2 regions of the Stenotrophomonas sp. AC248 genome follow, and region 2 is predicted to be linked to the other one. Evidence: predicted binding sites of a transcription regulator. Region 2 holds the regulator's gene; the other holds the start of a gene.
What was found. The regulator FliA, encoded in region 2, starts transcription of late flagellar genes. The targets are predictions, from matches to a motif close to TAAAGTTTNNCNNNCNNNGGCCGATAA.
Positions count from the first base shown of each region.

Region 1: ACZ0AE_RS11570 (methyl-accepting chemotaxis protein) is a predicted target of FliA. The motif match lies at 2,149-2,175, and genes of this name have one in related genera.

Region 1 covers NZ_OZ409840.1:2,533,666-2,543,495, reverse strand. Annotated here, with positions in the region: gene ACZ0AE_RS11575 (PAS domain S-box protein) at 1-2,094, shown strand, start outside; gene ACZ0AE_RS11570 (methyl-accepting chemotaxis protein) at 2,400-4,259, shown strand; gene ACZ0AE_RS11565 (DUF4189 domain-containing protein) at 4,361-4,861, shown strand; tRNA gene ACZ0AE_RS11560 (tRNA-Leu) at 4,940-5,026, opposite strand; gene ACZ0AE_RS11555 (response regulator) at 5,151-5,531, shown strand; gene ACZ0AE_RS11550 (SOS response-associated peptidase family protein) at 5,541-6,497, opposite strand; gene ACZ0AE_RS11545 (GNAT family N-acetyltransferase) at 6,607-7,023, shown strand; tRNA gene ACZ0AE_RS11540 (tRNA-Glu) at 7,170-7,245, opposite strand; tRNA gene ACZ0AE_RS11535 (tRNA-Ala) at 7,294-7,369, opposite strand; tRNA gene ACZ0AE_RS11530 (tRNA-Glu) at 7,601-7,676, opposite strand; tRNA gene ACZ0AE_RS11525 (tRNA-Ala) at 7,725-7,800, opposite strand; tRNA gene ACZ0AE_RS11520 (tRNA-Glu) at 7,921-7,996, opposite strand; tRNA gene ACZ0AE_RS11515 (tRNA-Ala) at 8,048-8,123, opposite strand; tRNA gene ACZ0AE_RS11510 (tRNA-Glu) at 8,280-8,355, opposite strand; tRNA gene ACZ0AE_RS11505 (tRNA-Ala) at 8,409-8,484, opposite strand; gene ACZ0AE_RS11500 (heavy metal-responsive transcriptional regulator) at 8,644-9,042, opposite strand; gene ACZ0AE_RS11495 (GlxA family transcriptional regulator) at 9,263-9,830, shown strand, end outside.
Region 2 covers NZ_OZ409840.1:2,032,934-2,042,763, reverse strand. Annotated here, with positions in the region: gene ACZ0AE_RS09345 (AAA domain-containing protein) at 1-529, shown strand, start outside; gene ACZ0AE_RS09340 (hypothetical protein) at 526-1,887, shown strand; gene flhB (flagellar biosynthesis protein FlhB) at 1,942-3,072, shown strand; gene flhA (flagellar biosynthesis protein FlhA) at 3,069-5,177, shown strand; gene flhF (flagellar biosynthesis protein FlhF) at 5,332-7,059, shown strand; gene ACZ0AE_RS09320 (MinD/ParA family ATP-binding protein) at 7,046-7,933, shown strand; gene ACZ0AE_RS09315 (RNA polymerase sigma factor FliA) at 7,930-8,676, shown strand; gene cheY (chemotaxis response regulator CheY) at 8,693-9,085, shown strand; gene ACZ0AE_RS09305 (protein phosphatase CheZ) at 9,085-9,699, shown strand; gene ACZ0AE_RS09300 (chemotaxis protein CheA) at 9,704-9,830, shown strand, end outside.

The sequences.
Region 1 (9,830 bases), 500 kb from region 2:
ACCTGGGAATGGAATGTCCAGGACGGCCGGATGTGGGTCAACGAACGCTGGGCGCAGATCGTGGGCTACACCCGCGACGAACTGGCGCCGATCACCCCCGACACGTTTTTCCGGCTGGTCCACCCGGACGACCTGGCCCAGTCCAACGCGCGGCTGCGCGAACACCTGGAAGGGCGCTCGCCGCACTACGACAGCCTGTGCCGCATGCGCCACAAGGACGGCCACTGGATCTGGGTGCAGGATCGCGGCCGCGTCTACGAATGGGACGCGCACGGCCAGCCGCAGTGGATGGCCGGGGCACACGCCGACGTCACCGACCTGCAGACTGCGCGGCAGGACGCGGCCAACATGCGCCAGCGCCTGCAGGCGGTGGTGGATGCCTCCGACGAAGTGGCGGTGATCGCCACCGACATCGATGGCGTGGTCAACCTGTTCAACACCGGGGCGCAGAAACTGCTGGGCTACACGCCCGCCGAGGTGATCGGGCGGGTCAACCCGGGCCTGTTCCATGACCCGGATGAAATGATGGAGTACCTGCGCCCGCAGGCCGATGCCGATGGCCGCGTGCCCACCGTCTTTGAAGCGCTCACCGCGCACGCCACGCAGGGCACCTGGTCGCACCAGTGGACGTACGTGCGTAAGGACGGCGAGCGCCGCCAGGTGCGGCTGTCGATCAGCCCGTTGGACGCCAGCGGTGGTCACCGGATCGGCTACGTCGGCATGGCGGTGGACATCACCCCATTACTCGAAGTCCGCGAGCAGGCGTACCTGGCGGCCGAAAAATTCGCCGGTGCGTTCTCTTCGGCCGCGCTCGGCATGGCGCTGGTGTCGCTGGAAGGGCGCTGGCTGGACGTCAACGACGCGCTGTGCGGCATCCTCGGCTACACGCGCGCCGAGCTGCTGGCAGTGGACTTCCAGACGCTCACCCATGCAGACGATCTCAACACCGACCTGGCCCTGGTCGCCGACCTGCTCAACGGGCGGCGCGACCACTACCACATGGACAAACGCTACCTGGGCAAGCGCGGCAACATCGTGTGGGGCCGGCTGTCGGTGTCGCTGGTGCGCTCCGAACACGGCGAGCCGCTGCACTTCGTGTCGCAGATCCAGGACGTCACCGCCCAGCGCCAGAGCAGCCTGCAACTGCGCGAATCCGAGCAGCGCACCCGCGTCACCCTGGATGCGGTGGCGGACATGGTGCTGACCCTGGATCTGCAGGGGCTGATCCAATACGCCAACGCTGCGGCCACCCGCGCGCTGGCCGGGGAGGGCGCCTCGCCCCTGGCCGGTGGCCAGGTCCAGGACGTGATGGAGCTGACCACCGAATACGCGCCGCGCTCGCCGCTGGACATCGCCGTGCTGCTCGACCCGGAGAGCAACGCGGTGGACCTGCATTCGGACCTGCTGCTGTCGGTGGGCGCGCAGCTGCTGCCGGTGGATCTCACCCGTGCCTGGCTGCGCGCCGAGGACGGCCAGGTCAGTGGCGCGGTCTGGGTGATCCGCGATGTGACCCAGCAACGTGCCCGCCAGCGCGAAGCGCGCCACCTGGCCGAGGTCGACCCGCTTACCGAGCTGAGCAACCGCCGCGGGTTCGAAGCCCACCTGCAGCAGGCCATCACCCGGGTCGCCCGGACCGGGCAGTCGGCCTCGCTGATGTTCATCGACCTGGACAACTTCAAGCCGGTCAACGACAGCCATGGCCACCTCGCCGGCGATGCCATGCTCTGGGCGGTGGCCAACGTGCTGCGCCACGGCGTGCGCGATTCGGACATCGTGGCGCGGCTGGGCGGCGACGAGTTCGCGGTGATCCTGGCCGGCTGCTCGCTCAAGCGCGCACGCCGCATCGCCAGCGACCTGCTGGACGGCGTACGCACACTGACCATTCCTTGGGACCTGCAGCGGCTGAGCGTCGGCGCCAGCATCGGCATCGCCGCGATCGGCGGCAGCATGAGCGTGGACGACGCGGTGGCCGCGGCCGATGCCCAGTGCTACCTGGCCAAGGCGGCAGGCAAGAACAATGTGCAGGTGGAGACGCCGACCATGGAAGGGCTGGACCCGCTGGACGTCGAGACCACCGAAGGCGGGGAAGGCTGACGGGTGGCCCCGCAGCCCTGCTGACACCGGGTGAACTTTTTTATGAACCCGCCCTAAAGCTTCCTGCACGGCTGTCGATATTGATTCTGGAGCCTCCGTCGCTCCGCGCTGGTGCCCCGCCACCTCTCGTCGGCCCGGGCTCGCGTGACTTTGCAACAGGCTGTCTGCCGGATGCAGTACTGCAGTTGTACAAAGCCGCAGAAGCGACGTGAGCCATGACGTCGCCGCACCTCCCACGCCAGACGAAGTGCCGACGGGCATGGTGCCCATCGGATTCCAGCACGCCAGGGACCGAGGATCAGATGATGCTTACTTCAGGTATGCACGCGCATGTGCAAGGACGTACCGACGCCGCTTCCCGCCCTTCACTGTGGCAGGCCCTGAAAGCCAGCGTGATCGCGCCCGGCCAGGCACGACAGTCTGCCAGTGCCGCCAGCCAGCGACGCCAGTGCGAGCTGGAAGCCCAGGTGGCCGCGCTGCACCGGGTGCAGGCGGTCATCGAGTTCGACCTCGACGGCACCATCCTGCAGGCCAACGACAATTTCCTGCAGGCGGTGGGCTACCGGCTCGATGAAATCCAGGGCCGGCACCATGCCATGTTCGTCGAACCGGCCCTTGCCCAAGGCCAGGAGTACCGCGACTTCTGGGCGCGGCTCGGGCGCGGTGAATTCGACGCCGGCCAATACCGGCGGCTGGGCAAGGGCGGCCGCGAGATCTGGATCCAGGCCTCCTACAACCCGGTGCTGGACGGCAACGGGCGTCCCTACAAGGTGGTGAAGTTCGCCACCGACATCACCGCGCAGATGCAGCAGGCCGCCGACGTGTCCGGCCAACTGGCGGCGATCAACAAATCGCAGGCGGTCATCGAATTCAGCCTGGACGGCCGCATCCTGTCGGCCAACGACAACTTCCTGGCGACCACCGGCTACACACTGGACGAAGTACGTGGCCAGCACCACGCCATGTTCGTGGAACCCGAGCACCGCCAGAGCCCGGACTACGCCCGGTTCTGGGAAAAGCTGGGCCGCGGCGAGTACGACGCCGGCCAGTACCGGCGCTTCGGCAAGGGCGGCCGCGAGGTGTGGATCCAGGCGTCGTACAACCCGATCCTGGACATGAACGGCCGCCCGTTCAAAGTGGTCAAGTACGCCACCGACATCACCGCCCAGGTGCGTGACAGCCTGGCCATGCAGCACGCCGTGGCGCAGACCCGCGAGGTGGTGGCCGCGGCCAAGGGCGGTGACCTCACCGGGCATATCGCCACCGAGGACAAGAACGGCCCGATCGCCGAGCTGTGCGAAGGCATCAATGCGCTGGTTGAGGCGATGGCCTCGATCATCGCGCAGATCAAGTTCGCCGCCGACACCATCGCGGTGGGCGCCAGTGAGATCGCCGAAGGCAACAGCGACCTGTCGGTGCGTACCGAGCAGCAGGCCGCATCGCTGGAGGAAACCGCGGTCTCGATGAAGGGCCTCACCGCCACCGTGCAGCAGACCGCCACCAACGCCCGCCAGGCCAGCGAGCTGGCCAGCGGCGCGGTGGACGTGGCCGCGCAGGGCGGCCATGTCGTGCATGAAGTGGTGTGCACGATGGCGCTGATCAACGAATCGTCGCGTCGGATCGTCGACATCATCGGTGTCATCGACGGCATCGCCTTCCAGACCAACATCCTGGCGCTCAACGCGGCGGTGGAAGCCGCGCGCGCCGGCGAGCATGGGCGCGGCTTTGCGGTGGTCGCCTCGGAGATCCGGTCGCTGTCGCAGCGCTCGGCGGGCGCGGCCAAGGAGATCAAGCAGTTGATCGCCGATTCGGTGGAGAAGGTGGGCACTGGTACCGGGCAGGTCGAGAGCGCCGGCCGCACCATGGACGAGATCGTGGTCAACGTGAAGCGGGTCAGTGCGTTGATCAGCGAGATCAGTGCGGTGGCCCAGCAGCAGAGCGAAAGCATCGGGCAGATTCATCAGGCGGTCGACCACATCGACGAAGGCACCCAGCAGAATGCCGCGCTGGTGGAGGAGGCGTCCGCGGCCGCGCGCAGCATGGAAGAGCAGGCTACCCAGTTGCTGCAGACGGTGGCCGCGTTCCGGGTGGAGGCCGGTGCGGGCATCGCGCGGCAGGCCATCGCGGCAGCGGGACATGGCCAACCGGCGCTGCGGCTGGTGTAAGCGTCTGCTGTGCCTGACAACGTATCGGGGCGCTACCTGCGTGCCAATCGTGTTGCGCTTTGGGATACTCGGCCTTCCAACGGAAGGTCGAGACCACCACCATGTCAATGACAGCAGGACGCAGCGCAGTACTTCTGGTCGCACTGGCCGCGGCGGGCGCCGCCAACGCGGCGTCGGCCGTGTTTTACGACACCACTACCGGTGTTTACGGCTATTCGATGAACCAGCGCACCGTCAGCGCGGCAATGCAGCAGGCGTTGGGCTACTGCGTGCAGCGTTCACCGAACTGTGCGAGCCAGGCAAGTACCACCGCCCCGGGATTCTCCGCGGTGTACACCGGCACCCGCGCCGTGGGTTTTGCGCTGTCTGAAAAAGAGGATGGCGCTGCCCAGCGCAAGGCCGAAGCGATGTGCCGTCGCCAGGCCCGGGATTGCGTTCTGGCGCTGGTGTGGCGCGAGACCCCGCCGCTGACGCCGGACGCGTCGGCGCAGGCCGCCGTGCTGCAACAACGGGCTGCGTCTACCGCTGCGGCGGTGGCTGCGGCCAATGCCGCTGCCGAAACCGCTGCCAAAGCGGCGGCTGCATCGAGATCCACTGAATGAGTCCACGGAAGGGGCTGCCGTTCGGCAGCCCCTGAAATGCAAAAGGCCAGATCCGAAGATCTGGCCTGTGCAATTCCATGGTGCCGAAGGTGGGACTCGAACCCACACGCTTTTAAGGGCGGCGGATTTTGAGTCCGCTGCGTCTACCGATTCCGCCACTTCGGCTGGCTGGCCGCGTAGTGTATACAAATTGCGGAGATCTGTGCAGCCCTGAACGCTTCATGTGATGTTCGATCTTCATTGGGGCAGGACGCTATACTCACCGGGCTGAACCATACAGAGAGCCGGGATGAGCGCATTGCAGGATCTTCGGGTACTCGTGGTCGAGAACGACGAAATGAGTGCGGCCCTGCTGCAGATGCAGCTGGCCCAGGCCGGCGCGGTCGTCGTCGGCCCGGCGGCGTCGGTTGCCGATTCGCTGCGCCTGCTCGGCCAGAGCGAGCCCCAGGTGGCGCTGCTGGATTACCGGCTGGCCAATAATGAAACCAGTGAACCGGTCGCGGCCGCCTTGAGCGCCCGGGGCATTCCGTTCGTGCTGGCTACCGGCATGGCGCCGGATCACCTGCCGGCGGTGTTCCGCACCGGCGTGATGCTGACCAAGCCGTACCTCACCGCGGAACTGAACGCGGCGTTGGAACGCGCGCTGCAGGCCGCATCGGTCGCCAGCTGATCCCTGCGCTCACGCCGCTTCGGTGTGGGCGTAACTGACCGGCTCACGGTCATCCAGGATGCGATACAGCGCATCCAGATCGTTGGGGTCCGGGTTCAGCCAGGCATCCAGGTTGTCCGGCCGGATCGGGATGATGCAGCGGTCATGGCCGGCCGCGGCGATATCGCGCGGCGGTTCGTCGGTGATGGCCGCAAAGGACAGCAGCCGCCCCTCCGGTCCTTCCCACTCCGACCACAGGCAGGCGATGAGCAGGTCGCGCGGTGGCTGCGGATGGAATTCCAGCACCACGTTGCTGGCCTTCTCGCCGGGCGAGAGGGCGCGTTGCTCCAGCGCATGCCGCGGCACGTGTTCGTAGAACGACTGCACCACCACCACGCCATGGCAATGCCCGAACGCGGGCTTCCAGTATCCGCCCAGGCTGTCGCGGCGCGCGTTGTAGGTGCCGGGGTACAGCGTGTCGTGGCGGGCCGGCGTGTCCGGCAGACGGCACTGATAGCGCATCGGCTTGATCACGCGTTGGCCGCGCTCGGACACGATCACCGGTGCATACACACCAGGAAAGATGCGGCTGTCGCGCGGCAGCAGCCCGGTGCGCCGCAGGTCGTCCAGCCGCGCCTGCGCGCGTTCGACGCGGTTGCCAGCGATGCGCGCCTCATTGCGTGCCTTCTGCGTGGGGCGCGCCGCCAGGCTGGCGTGAGCGGCATCGCGGCGCTCGCCCTGCACGCGGATCTCCGTGTCCAGCGCCTGCATTTCCTCGGCATGCCACTGCTGGATCTTCGCCACGATGTCCTGGCCCTGCGCGGTGCGCGCGCCGGCAAAGCCGTCGTCCATCGCCTTGGGTGTTTTCGGGCGCTGCTTGCCGGCATCGTGGGCATAGAGCTGGGCGAATTCGTCCAGCGACATCATGGCGCCGTATTCCCGCACCAGCTTGGTGTAATCGGCGCGGATCTGGGCGGAGTAACACATGGGGCAGGGACGGGCGAAAGGGGCAGGGGACAGCATAGGCCGGTTGGTATCACCGGATGAGAAACCGATGCGGCATGCTGGCAACCTGTTCACGAGTGCGAGCCGTCCCATGACCCTAGCTGCTGGTCTGAAGTGCATTCCCCATCCGCCCAGCGTGGCCGAGTACCGCGATCTGCGGGTGCGCGCGGGGCTGAGCCCGAAAACATTGGAGGCGGCCACGCTGGGCCTGCCCCATACGGTGTTCGGGGTCAGCATCCGCGAGGGCGATCAGCTGCTGGCGATGGGCCGCCTGGTGGGCGACCGCGGCTGCTTCCTGCAGGTGGTGGACATCGCGGTGGTGCCCGAGCGGCAGGGCCAAGGGTTGGGCAAGGCGGTGATGCGTGAACTGGACGCGTGGCTGCAGGCCCATGCGGTAGGTGCGTACGTGAGCCTGATCGCCGATGGCGACGCGCACCGCCTGTATGCGCAGTTCGGCTTTGCGTTGACCGCGCCGCGATCGGTGGGCATGGCCAAGGTGGTGCGGTAGGTACCGACCATTGGTCGGTACGAAAGGCCGTGGATGCCGACCGTGGGTCTGTACGCGTTGGGGAGTCGTCGTGCCGACCAACGGTCGGCACCTACCGGGCACACAAACAAAAACCCCCGGCAGTGCCGGGGGCTGTTGTTTGTAGCTGGCGTCCCCACGGGGATTCGAACCCCGGTCGCCACCGTGAAAGGGTGATGTCCTAGGCCTCTAGACGATGGGGACGCGTTAAACCGAATTTGTCTTCTATCGGACGGCCTGTGTCCGGAGAAGTGGTGGAGCCAGGCGGGATCGAACCGCCGACCTCCTGCATGCCATGCAGGCGCTCTCCCAGCTGAGCTATGGCCCCACGTTGATGCTGCGAGCCGCCTATCATAGCGATGGTTTTGCTGGATGGGAAGCTTTTTGTTTCGTCCCGGTGCATGCCGGTGGGTGGTCGGCGTGCCGGGGTGTCCCGCATGGGCCATGCCGACCAACGGTCGGCATCTACCGGGGTAGGTGCCGTTCTAGCCAGTGGTCGGCATTTACCGGGGCACACAAACAAAAACCCCCGGCAGTGCCGGGGGCTGTTGTTTGTAGCTGGCGTCCCCACGGGGATTCGAACCCCGGTCGCCACCGTGAAAGGGTGATGTCCTAGGCCTCTAGACGATGGGGACGCGTTAAACCAAATTTGTCTTCTATCGGACGGCCTGTGTCCGGAGAAGTGGTGGAGCCAGGCGGGATCGAACCGCCGACCTCCTGCATGCCATGCAGGCGCTCTCCCAGCTGAGCTATGGCCCCACGTTGTACCGCGAGCCGCCTAGTGTACCTGCCTGTTCACGTTTGTGGAAGACCACGACGAAAACTTCAGGAGGCGGTGACAAAAAGACCCGGCGAACCGGGCCTGATGTCGTTGATGAGTGGCGTCCCCACGGGGATTCGAACCCCGGTCGCCACCGTGAAAGGGTGATGTCCTAGGCCTCTAGACGATGGGGACGCATAAACTCATCAATGTTTTCAGCACCTCCGAACGGCCTAAGGTCCGGAGTGGTGGAGCCAGGCGGGATCGAACCGCCGACCTCCTGCATGCCATGCAGGCGCTCTCCCAGCTGAGCTATGGCCCCACGATGCTGGAGGCCGAATTCTACGCGGGTGTGAAGCGTTCGCCAAGTCTTTTGTGTGACATCGCGATGAATTTCTTCGGCTGCGATCGATGGCAGCATCACCACGCGGCAAAAACAAAAAGCCCCGACCGAGGTCAGAGCTTTCTGCTTCTTGATTGGCGTCCCCACGGGGATTCGAACCCCGGTCGCCACCGTGAAAGGGTGATGTCCTAGGCCTCTAGACGATGGGGACGCACGAAACTTCACATTTTGTCACTGCACTTTCAATCGGCCTAATGATTGAAGTGGTGGAGCCAGGCGGGATCGAACCGCCGACCTCCTGCATGCCATGCAGGCGCTCTCCCAGCTGAGCTATGGCCCCACGTCGTGAGGAGCGAAATCATAACGACGCCGTTTTCGATTGGCAAGCAAAAACTGCACGAAATACGTCATTTGATGATCGCGCGTTGGTGGCGCAGGTGCGTTGCACGTCGCATGGGGTGTGGACGCGGCCAAACCGGCATCCGCACACACGGTGTGCTTACTGCCGCGCTCCGGTCAGCGCGGTCAGGATCGGGCAGTGCACCACGTCGCCGTGGCCGGGGCAGGCATCCACCAACACCTTCAGTGCGCCATGCATGCGTTGCAGTTCGGCGATGCGCTGTTCGATGTCGGTCAGCTTGTCTACGGCAGTGTGGCGTACCCGTGCCATGTCATCGCCGCGCTGGTCGCTGAGGCTGAGCAGGTCGGCGATCTCGTCCAGGGTGAAGCCGAGTGCCTTGGCGCGGCGGATGAACTGCAGCCGGGTCAGGTCGGTATCGCCGAACACGCGATAGCCGCCAGCACTGCGGCGTGCGGTGGGCAGCAACTGCTGGCGTTCGTAATAGCGCACGGTGTCGATCGGCACGCCAGCCTGGCGTGCGAGCTGTCCGATGTTCATGCCCACCTCGATGAAGACCCGGCGGCGAGGGTAAACCCTGGAGTCTGGTCGAGGGTCAAGGACTGCTGAAGGCGCGTCGACTGATGTCGTTACCGGGCCGAAAGATACAACTAGTTTCATAGCTACCGCGCTTTTGCCTCCGTAGGCTCGGACGGGTTCGCTGCAAGCCCTTGCGCCGCCTGGGTTTGCTGGTCCCAGACGTCGCTTGAGGAGCTTTTCCATGGATGCACCGTTCACCCCGTTGTCCCCCGTGCCGCGTCCGGCATCGTCGGCGCTGATGGAAGTTGCCGTATTGGAATACCCGGGCAGCCTTCGGGCCGCAGCGCCGGTGCTGTCCGAACTGGCCCAGCGCTGCAACCGCACCGCGGCGGCGGGAAAACGGCAGGGCGCGCGGATGCTGGTAACGCGTTGGACCTTGTCCCCGCGCGGCGTGCAGCGGGTGGCGGGTGCGGAGTTGTTCGGCGACGCGCTGCCGGCCCTGATCGTCGTGCCCGGCAACGAACCCAGTTGGCCGCTGCCGCCGCCCGACGAGCGACTGCTTGCCTGGCTGCGTGACAGCCATGAAGGCGGCAGCGTGCTGGCCGGCTGCGACGAAGGCGGCTTGATGCTGGCCGGCAGTGGCGTGCTGGCGGGGCGCACGGTGAGCTTGCCCGACCTGGCGCGCTGCCCGTCGCTGGCCACCGTGGTACCCAGCTGGAACCTGGGCGAGCGTGCACTGGTGGACGACGGCGACCTGCTCACGGCCTCCGGGCCCGACGCGTGGAAGTACCTGAGCCTGCGCCTGCTGG
Region 2 (9,830 bases):
GTTCAACACCCAGCGCGCCCCGGCCAGCCCGCGTGACTACCTGCAGGGGTACCTGGAGTACGCCCGCGCCCTGTGTGCCGGCGAGTTCGACGGCAGCGCGCGGCTGCTGGATCGCCTGCAGACCGATCGCAGCGTGGCCAACCGCACCCACGCGGCGCCCGCCGACGGCTTCACGCAGATCGTCGGGGCCTACCTGCAGTCGCTGGGATGGGACGCCGCGGCCGCCAGTGAAGGCGATGCATTCGGGCTGGACTTCGCCATCGAACATCCCGACACCGGCAACTTCGCCATCGGCATCGAGTGCGACGCGCCCAGCCACCCGCTGCTGGCGCATGCCCGCGCCCGTGAAATCTGGCGGCCTTCGGTCCTGCGCCGCGCCATCGGCGGCATCCACCGGGTGTCCTCGCATGCCTGGTACCACGACGGCGAGGCCGAACGGGCACGGCTGCGCCTGGCCATCGACGCGGCCATGGCCCCCGCCCCGGTGCCGCCCCCGCCTGTCCCCTCACAACCGGAAACCCTGCCATGAGTGGTCCCAAAGTCGTCCGCATCGTGACTGCCGAAGAACTGCTGGCCCTGCGTGAGGCGATGCTGCACCGGCTGGACCAGGCGGTGGCGCGCTGGCAGGCCCAGTGTGAGCGCGTGGGCGAGAGCGACGCATCGGCGGTGGCCGCGGTAGTGGCACGCCGCCAGGCGCTGCAGGCGCTGTTGGCGGACAGCGACAACACGCGGTATGCGCTGCTGATCGAGGCCGAAACGGCCTTCCTGCAGGCCGACACCCGCGACCGCGAGGCGCGCGCCATCGACCGCGCTGCCGCAGGCCGCCAGCAGCAGCGGCGGCAGCGCGACAACGCCGCCGCCGTGCTCAACACCCTGCAGGACCGATCCGTTGATGCAGACGCCGGCCTGCTGCAGGCGCTGCGGGCACTGGCCGACGGTTACGCCGGTACTGACGCGGAGGCGGTGCTGGCCCGTGCCTTCGCGCTCCTGTCGCCGCCGGACGCGCAGGCAACGCTGAGTGATGACCAGCGCGCGTTGGCCGCCGCATTGCAGACCGCCACGCCCACCCCCACGCTGGCCGACTGGGCCGCCCGGCAGCCCGCCGACCCCGAGCGCGAGGCGCGCCTGCTGCGCGTGGACCGCCACATCGCCGAACTGCAGTTGCTGCAGGGCGCGGCAGTCGCAGCACCCTACCTGGAGGCGCTGCACAAGGCCGAGCAGGAAACGGCCCCGCAACGGCGCAACCTGCTGCTGGACAGCCTGGTACTGGACCTGGCCGCCGCCTCGGCCGCGTTCGCCCAGCGCCGCACGCAGCTGGAACAGCTGCAGGATGTGGCCAGCAGGCTGGCTGCCGTGGACCCTGCCGAGCATGCGCCGTTGCTGACCCGGGTGGCCGCCTGCAGTACCGACACCGCGCTGCCGCTGCTGACCGAGCTCATCCTGCAGTGCGACACCGCCCTTGCCAGCCACCAGCAGGCGCTGGCGGCAGTTTCCCGGCGCCAGGCCGTGCTCGACGGGCTGGCCAGCCTCGGCTATGAGGTGCGCGAAGGCATGGCCACCGCATGGCAGGACACTGGCGCGGTCGTTCTCAAGAAGGCGGCCACCCCTGGCTATGGCGTTGAGGTGGGCGGCCGTGCCGACGGCGGGCGCCTGCAGGTCCGGGCCGTGGCCCTGGCGACCGACCGCGACCGCGCTCGCGACCGCGACATCGAAACCCTGTGGTGCGGTGAGTTCGGCCGGCTGCAGGCGCTGTTGCACGGGCAAGGCACCGCGCTGGTGATCGAACGGGCCTTGGGCGTGGGTGAGGTGCCCTTGAAGGAGACCATCGCCACCGCGACGCAGTCCGACCAGGTGCAGGTCTCGCACGCGCGCAGCGGCCCGGCCTGACGTCACGGAACGGTTCTTGCACGACCCCGGGTAATCCCCCCGTGTCGTGCAGCCATGTCCGAGAACGAACAAGCCGGCGAAAAGACCGAGCAACCTACCGAAAAACGCCTGCGCGATGCCCGCGAGCAGGGCAACATCCCGCGCTCGCGGGAGTTGGCCACCGCCGCGGTGTTCGGTGCCGGCGTGCTGGCGCTGATGGCCTATTCGGGCAGCATCAGCAGCAGTGCCAAGGCCTGGATGAAGACGGCGCTGAGCCCGGAACCGGGCCTGCGCATGCACCCGCAGGCCCTGTTCGGCCACTTCGGCGAGCTGCTGCTGCAGCTGCTGTGGGCGATGTGGCCGTTGGTGCTGATCTGCCTGCTGGCCAGCTTCCTCGGCCCGGTGGTGATGGGCGGGCTGCGCTGGTCGAACAAGTCGCTGATGCCCGATTTCAAGCGGCTCAGCCCGATGGCCGGCATGAAGCGCCTGTACGGCCCGGAGGCAATCGCCGAGTTCACCAAGTCGCTGTTGCGCATCGCCTTCGTCGGCACCGCCGCCGGGCTGGTGGTCTGGCACGGCGTGCGGCCGCTGCGCGACCTGCTCAACCAGCCGCTGGAAACAGCCATGGTGCACGGCCTGGGCTTCACCTTGAAGCTGATGCTGGCCACCGGCGGGGCGATGATGCTGCTGGCCGCCTTCGATGCGCCCTACCAGCGCTGGAACTGGATGCGCAAGCTGAAGATGACCCGCGAAGAGCTGCGCCGGGAAATGAAGGAAAGCGAAGGCAGCCCGGAAGTGAAGGGCCGCATCCGCCAGCTGCAGCAGCAGCTGTCCAACCGCCGGATGATGGAAGCGGTGCCCACCGCCGACGTGGTGGTGGTCAACCCCACCCACTACGCGGTGGCCCTGAAATACGAGGGCGGCAAGATGGGCGCCCCCACCGTGGTGGCCCTGGGCGTGGATGAAACCGCCCTGCGCATCCGTGAAGTGGCCGACGGCAACAAGGTCGCCATCGTCTCTGCCCCGCCTTTGGCACGCGCCTTGTATCGGGAAGGTCAACTTGGAAAGGAAATTCCCGTGAGACTGTATTCGGCCGTAGCCCAGGTCCTGTCCTACGTTTACCAGCTGCGCACCTGGCGCGGCGGTCCGATGCCGGCCGCCCCGAGCATCAACGTGGATGAATTCGGCACGGGAGGCCGCGCATGAGCGCCCAGCCCGTCGGTGCCGGCATGAACGCCCGCAAGGTCCTGGACATGATCCGGAACGGCCTGGGCGCGCCGTTGATCGTGCTGGCGCTGCTGGCCATGGTGGTGATGCCCCTGGCCGCGCCGGTGCTGGATGCCCTGTTCACCTTCAACATCGCCATCTCGCTGATGGTGCTGCTGGCGGTGGTGTACGTGAAGCGCCCGCTGGACTTCACCATCTTCCCGATCGTGCTGCTTATCACCACCATGCTGCGGTTGGCGCTGAACGTGGCCTCCACCCGCGTGATCCTGCTCAACGGCCAGAACGGCCACGAGGCGGCGGGCAAGGTGATCGCCGCGTTCGGCGAGTTCGTGATCGGCGGCAACTACGCGGTCGGCATCGTGGTCTTCGCCATCCTGACCATCATCAACTTCGTGGTGATCACCAAGGGTGCCGGGCGCGTGTCCGAAGTGACCGCCCGCTTCATCCTGGACGCGATGCCCGGCAAGCAGATGGCCATCGATGCCGACCTCAACGCCGGTTTGCTGACGCGCGAGGAGGCCAAGGCCCGCCGCGAGGAAGTGCGTGAGGAAGCCGACTTCTACGGCGCGATGGACGGTGCCAGCAAGTTCATCCGCGGCGACGCGATCGCCGGCATCCTGATCCTGTTCATCAACCTGCTCGGCGGCCTGGCGGTCGGCGTGCTCCAGCACGGCATGCCGTTCGGCGACGCCGCCGCCACCTACACCCTGCTGTCCATCGGTGACGGCCTGGTGGCGCAGTTGCCGGCGCTGCTGGTGTCCTCGGCAGTGGCCATGCTGGTCACCCGCGCCTCGCGCTCGCAGGACATGGCCCAGGCCATGATGGGCCAGGTGTTCGGTCAGTACCGCGCGCTCACCATCGCCGCGGCCATCATGGGCGTGGTCGGGCTGGTGCCCGGCATGCCCAACGTCGCCTTCTTGACGCTGGCCGCCATCCTCGGCTTCGTGGCCTGGAAGGCCTGGAAGAAGAGCACGGCCGCCGCGCGTGCCGCCGAGACGCCGGCCGCCAGCCGCGGCGAGACCCTCGGCCTGCCCGGTGCCACGCCCTCGCCCACCGCCGAACTGACCTGGGACGAACTGCGCCCGGTCGACCCGCTGGGCCTGGAAGTGGGCTACCGGCTGATCCCGCTGGTGGACAAGAACCAGGGCGGCGAACTGATGGCGCGGATCAAGGGGGTGCGGCGCAAGCTCACCCACGACATCGGCTTCCTGATTCCGTCGGTGCACATCCGTGACAACCTGGAACTGCCGGCCACGGCCTACCGCCTGCTGATCCACGGCGTGCCGGTGGCCACCGCTGAAATCCACCCCGACCGCGAACTGGCCCTGGACCCGGGCAGCGCGCTCGGTGCGCTGGAGGGCATCGCCGGCAAGGACCCCGCGTTCGGCCTGGATGCCACCTGGATCCAGCCGCACCAGCGTGCCCACGCCGAAACCATGGGCTACACCGTGGTCGACCCGGCCACCGTGGTAGCCACCCACCTGTCGCACCTGATCCGCGAACACGCGCCCGAACTGCTCGGCCACGAGGAAGTGCAGCAGCTGCTGGCCAACCTGGCCAAGAGCGCGCCCAAGCTGGTCGAAGACCTCACCCCGAAGTCGCTGCCGTTGTCGGCGGTGGTGCGGGTGCTGCAGAACCTGCTGATCGAACGCATTCCGATCCGCCAGCTGCGCAAGATCGTCGAATCGCTGGTGGAGAACGCGCCCATCAGCCAGGACCCGGCCACGCTGACCGCTGCGGTGCGCAACGCACTGGGCCGTTTCATCGTGCAGGAGATCGCCGGCATGTCGGCCGAGCTGCCGGTGTTCACCCTCAACCCGCAATTGGAACGTGTCTTGCAGGAGTCCACACAGGGCAACGGCGCCGCACTGGAACCCGGACTCGCTGAGCGACTGCACCAAAGCCTGGCCGAATGTGTCAGCAAGCAGGAAGCGAAGAATGAGCCGGCGGTCGTGCTGGTACCCGGCCCGGTGCGTGCCGCGCTGGCACGGCTGGTGCGCCACAGCGTCCCCTCGCTGTCGGTGCTGGCCTACAGCGAGGTACCCGAGGACAAACGACTGAAGCTGGTCGGCACGATCAGCTGACGTCGGAACCCCGACGGACATGTGCCAGAAAACAGACACACCCCCATTTCGATATCAACGCAGCAGGACATAAAGGGAAACCCGGACCGTGCAGACCACCGACAACCAGCGCTTCCCTTCCACCACCCCGCCGCCCCAGTCCCGGTACCACAGCATGAAAATCAAACGCTTCGTCGCTCCCGATATGCGCTCGGCCATGAACCTGGTGCGCAAGGAACATGGTCCTGATGCGGTGATCCTGTCGAACCGGCGGATCGAGGAAGGCGTCGAGATCGTGGCCGCGGCGAATTACGACGAAGGTGCGGTGCAGCGTGCGCTGGAAGCAGCGCGCAAGGACGTGGCCCCGGCCCCGGCGCCGCGACCGCGCAATGCCGCCGATGCGGTGATCGCCGCGGTGACCCGTCGCAAGCCGACCGTGGTTGCCGCCGAACCGGTGGCCGCCACCACCTCTGCGGTGGCCGCGCTGGCACGTGCCGCAGTGGGTGCCACCGGTCGTACCCTGGACACCGCCAACGAGATCGTGCCGCCGCCGGGCAGCAGCGGCTTCGCGGCCACCCTGGCCCGCGCCGCCACCGCCCCGGCGGCCGGCATGAGCGCGCTGCCGGAACAGATCTTCGCCCCGTTCAACGTCGAGCAGGCCGCCGCCGCGTCGCCGGCACCGGCACAGGCCGAGCCGGCCGTCGCCACCGTCGCCCCGCCGATCAACCGCGCCCGCTTCATCATCGACCCGCCGCTGGACGACGAACCGCACTTCCAGATGCATGTGCCGGCTGCCGCCGTGGCGATGCCGCCGCTGCCGGTCAGCGTCACCGTGCCGCCGGCCCTGCCGGTCGCCGAGGCCGTCGCCGCCGCCGTGCCGCAGGCGCTGGTCGCCGTCGCCGAAACGCGCGTCGAAAACCCGGCGCCGGCGGCCGTCACGGAACCGGCGCAGGCCCAGCCGCAGCCCGCCGCCGAACTGGTGGTCGTGCAGCGCGATGACGAAGAGATCCGCCAGCTGCGCCATGAAGTGGCCGGCATGCGCCACGTCATCGAGCGCGAAATGCATCGCTTCACCGACGAGCGCCTGCGCGGGTCGCCGGTACGCGCCGCCGCGCTGGACCTGATGGACGAATACGGCTTCGACGCCGGCATCAGCCGCGACGTGGCCATGCAGATCCCGCTGGACACCGAAGCCCACCGTGGCCGCGGGCTGATGCTGGGCCTGCTGTCGCGCAAGCTGCCGATCGCCCCGGTTGACCCGCTGGAGTCCGGCGGTGTGATCGCCCTGGTCGGCCCGACCGGTGCCGGCAAGACCACCACCATCGCCAAGCTGGCCTCGCGCTTCGCCGAGAAGCATGCCGCCCGCGACGTGGCCCTGGTCACCACCGATACCGGCCGCATCGGCGCCCGCGAGCAGCTGTACGGCTTCGGCCGCCAGCTCGGCATCGCGGTGCACGAAGCCAACAGCGGCAGCGACCTGAACCAGCTCCTGGAGCGCCTGCAGGACTACAAGCTGGTGCTGATCGACACCGCCGGGCTGGGCCCGCGCGACCGTGCCCTGGCCGCCCAGCTGCAGTGGCTGCGCGCCGCCGAGCAGATCCGCACCCTGCTGGTGCTGCCGGCCAACACCAGCTTCGGCGACATGGACGAGGTGGTCCGCCGCTTCAGTGCCGCCAACCCGCAGGGCGTGGTGCTGAGCAAGCTGGACGAAACCGGCCGCTTCGGCACCGCCCTGTCGGTGGCCGTGGACCACCGCCTGCCGATCACCTGGGTCACCGATGGCCAGGACGTTCCCGAAGACCTGCACCGGGCCAGTGCCGCCAATCTTGTACTTCGCCTTGAAGATTTGCGCCGCGCGGCCGATATGCCCTGCAACCCGGAGTTGAACCATGCCGTCGCGTGAGTACGCCAAGCTGACCAAGACCTTCCCGTTGTCTGCCACCCGCAGCCAGCCGCTGGGCCCTGTGCGCACCATCGCCGTCACCGGCGGCAAGGGCGGCGTGGGCAAAACCAACGTGTCGGCCAACCTGGCCGTGGCGCTCGCCGACATGGGCAAGCGCACGCTGCTGCTGGACGCCGACCTGGGCCTGGCCAACATCGATGTGATCCTGGGCCTGCAGCCCAAGCTGACCCTGGCCGACCTGGTCGCCGGGCGCTGCACCCTGGATGAAGTGATCATGGAAGGCCCCGGTGGCGTGCTGGTGGTCCCGGCCGCATCGGGTCGCCGGCACATGGCCGAACTGCAGCCGGCCGAGCACGTGGGCCTGGTCAACGTGTTCTCCGAACTGGAGCGCGAGCTGGACTTCATGGTGGTGGACACCGCCGCCGGCATCACCGACGGCGTGCTGACCTTCTGCCAGGCCGCCCAGGACACCGTGGTGGTGGTCTGCGACGAGCCGGCCTCGATCACCGACGCCTACGCCCTGATCAAGGTGCTCTCGCGGGAACGCGGCGTGGACCGCATCCAGGTGGTGGCCAACATGGTGCGCGACCCCAACGAGGGCCGCGTGCTGTACGAAAAGCTGACCCGGGTCTGCGAGAAGTTCCTGGCCGATGTGTCGCTGAACTACCTCGGCTGCGTGCCGCAGGATGACTGGCTGCGCCTGTCGGTGCAGCGCCAGCAGCCGGTGGTCAAGGCCTACCCGTCCAGCCCGGCCGCCCAGGCGATCACCGAGATCGCCCGCCGCACCGCCCGCTGGCAGGCCCCGACCGAGCCGCGTGGTGGGGTCGAATTCTTCCTGGAACGCATCCTCAAGCAACGCGGGGTGACCGCATGAAAGGCGCCGCACAATACAAAGAGGTGCAACGCACCGCCGCCAACGAATGCATTGCCCAGCATTCGGACCTGGTGCGCCGCATCGCCCACCACCTGGCCGCGCGCCTGCCGGCCAGCGTGGAAGTGGATGACCTGATCCAGGCCGGCATGATGGGCCTGATCGAAGCCTCGCGCAGCTACGACGCCGACCAGGGCGCCTCGTTCGAAACCTATGCCTCGATCCGCATCCGCGGCTCGATGATCGACGAGATCCGCCGGGGCGACTGGGTACCGCGTTCGGTGCACCGCCGCGCCCGCGACGCCGCGTCCACCATCCGCCGCCTGGAGCAGAGCACCGGCCGTGCCGCCAGCGCCACCGAAGTGGCCGCCGCCATGGACATGCCGCTGCCGGACTACCTGCGCCTGATGGAAGACGCCGCACGCGGCCAGGTGCTGAGCCTGGAATCGCGGATCGAGGACCAGGGCGAGCTGGACACCGTCGCCCAGGGTGGCCCGACCCCGCAGCAGGTGCTGGAGCGTGGCGAATTCGGCCGCGAACTGGGCAATGCGATCGGCCTGCTGCCCGAACGCGAACAGCTGGTGCTGTCGCTGTACTACGAGCAGGAACTGAACCTGAAAGAGATCGGCGCCGTGCTGGGCGTCAGCGAGTCACGCGTGTGCCAGATCCACGGCCAGGCCGTGCTGCGCCTGCGGGGCCGATTGAAGATCTTCGAGGCGGCCGACGCCGGCCTCGCGAACACTTGATACCGAGGAAAGTGCTTTGAACAAGAACATGCGTATCCTGATCGTCGACGATTTCTCGACCATGCGTCGTATCGTCAAGAACCTGCTGGGCGATCTGGGCTTCACCAATACGGCCGAAGCCGAGGACGGGCATGCCGCGCTGTCGCTGCTGCAGAGCCAGCCGTTCGATTTCGTGGTCACCGACTGGAACATGCCGGTGATGACCGGCATCGACCTGCTCAAGGCGATCCGCGCCGACGCCAAGCTGAAGACCCTGCCGGTGCTGATGGTGACCGCCGAAGCCAAGCGCGAACAGATCATCGAAGCGGCCCAGTGCGGCGTCAACGGCTACATCATCAAGCCGTTCACCGCGCAGACCCTGGAAGAAAAGCTCGGCAAGATCTTCGAACGCCTGGCAGCGAGCGCCTGATGGAAACCCTTCGCGACAAATCCGCGCTGGTCCAGCGCCTGCAGGACGCCCTGGCTGCGCTGGAAAGCGGCGATGAAGCCGGCTGGCGCCGGGAAATCGACGCGCTGGCTGCCTTGCGTACCCAGCCGATGATGGCCGGCCTGAACCGGCTCGCCCGCGAACTTGGCCAGGCCCTGGGCGAACTGCCCAGCCTGCCCAGCGAAGCCGGCGAGCTGGACGATGCCTGCGCGCGCCTGGACCACGTGGTGACGATGACCGAACAGGCCACCCACCGCACCCTGGACCTGGCCGAGGAATGCCGGGCGCTGACCGAACAGCTGCGTGCCAACGGCCTCACCGCCGACCAGGACCAGCAGCTGGACCGGATCCGCCACAACCTCACCGAGATCGCCCTTACCCAGAGCTACCAGGACCTCACCGGGCAGATCATCCGCCGCGTGGTGGGGATCGTGCGTCGCGTGCATGAAGGGTTTGGCGCACTCGGCCTGCCGCCGCAGGACGACACCGCGCACAAGCGTGACAACGGCCTGGCCGGCCCGGCCGTGAGTGGCCTGGACCGTCACCAGGTTTCACAGGTGGATGCTGACGACCTGCTTTCGGATTTGGGGCTGTAACACCATGAGCGCTGTTCCAGACGATATTGCCGCCGATTTCATCCTCGAGGCCCAGGAAATCCTGGACCGCCTTGGCGAACAGCTGGTGTCGCTGGAGCAGTCGCCCCAGGACAGTGACCAGCTCAATGCGG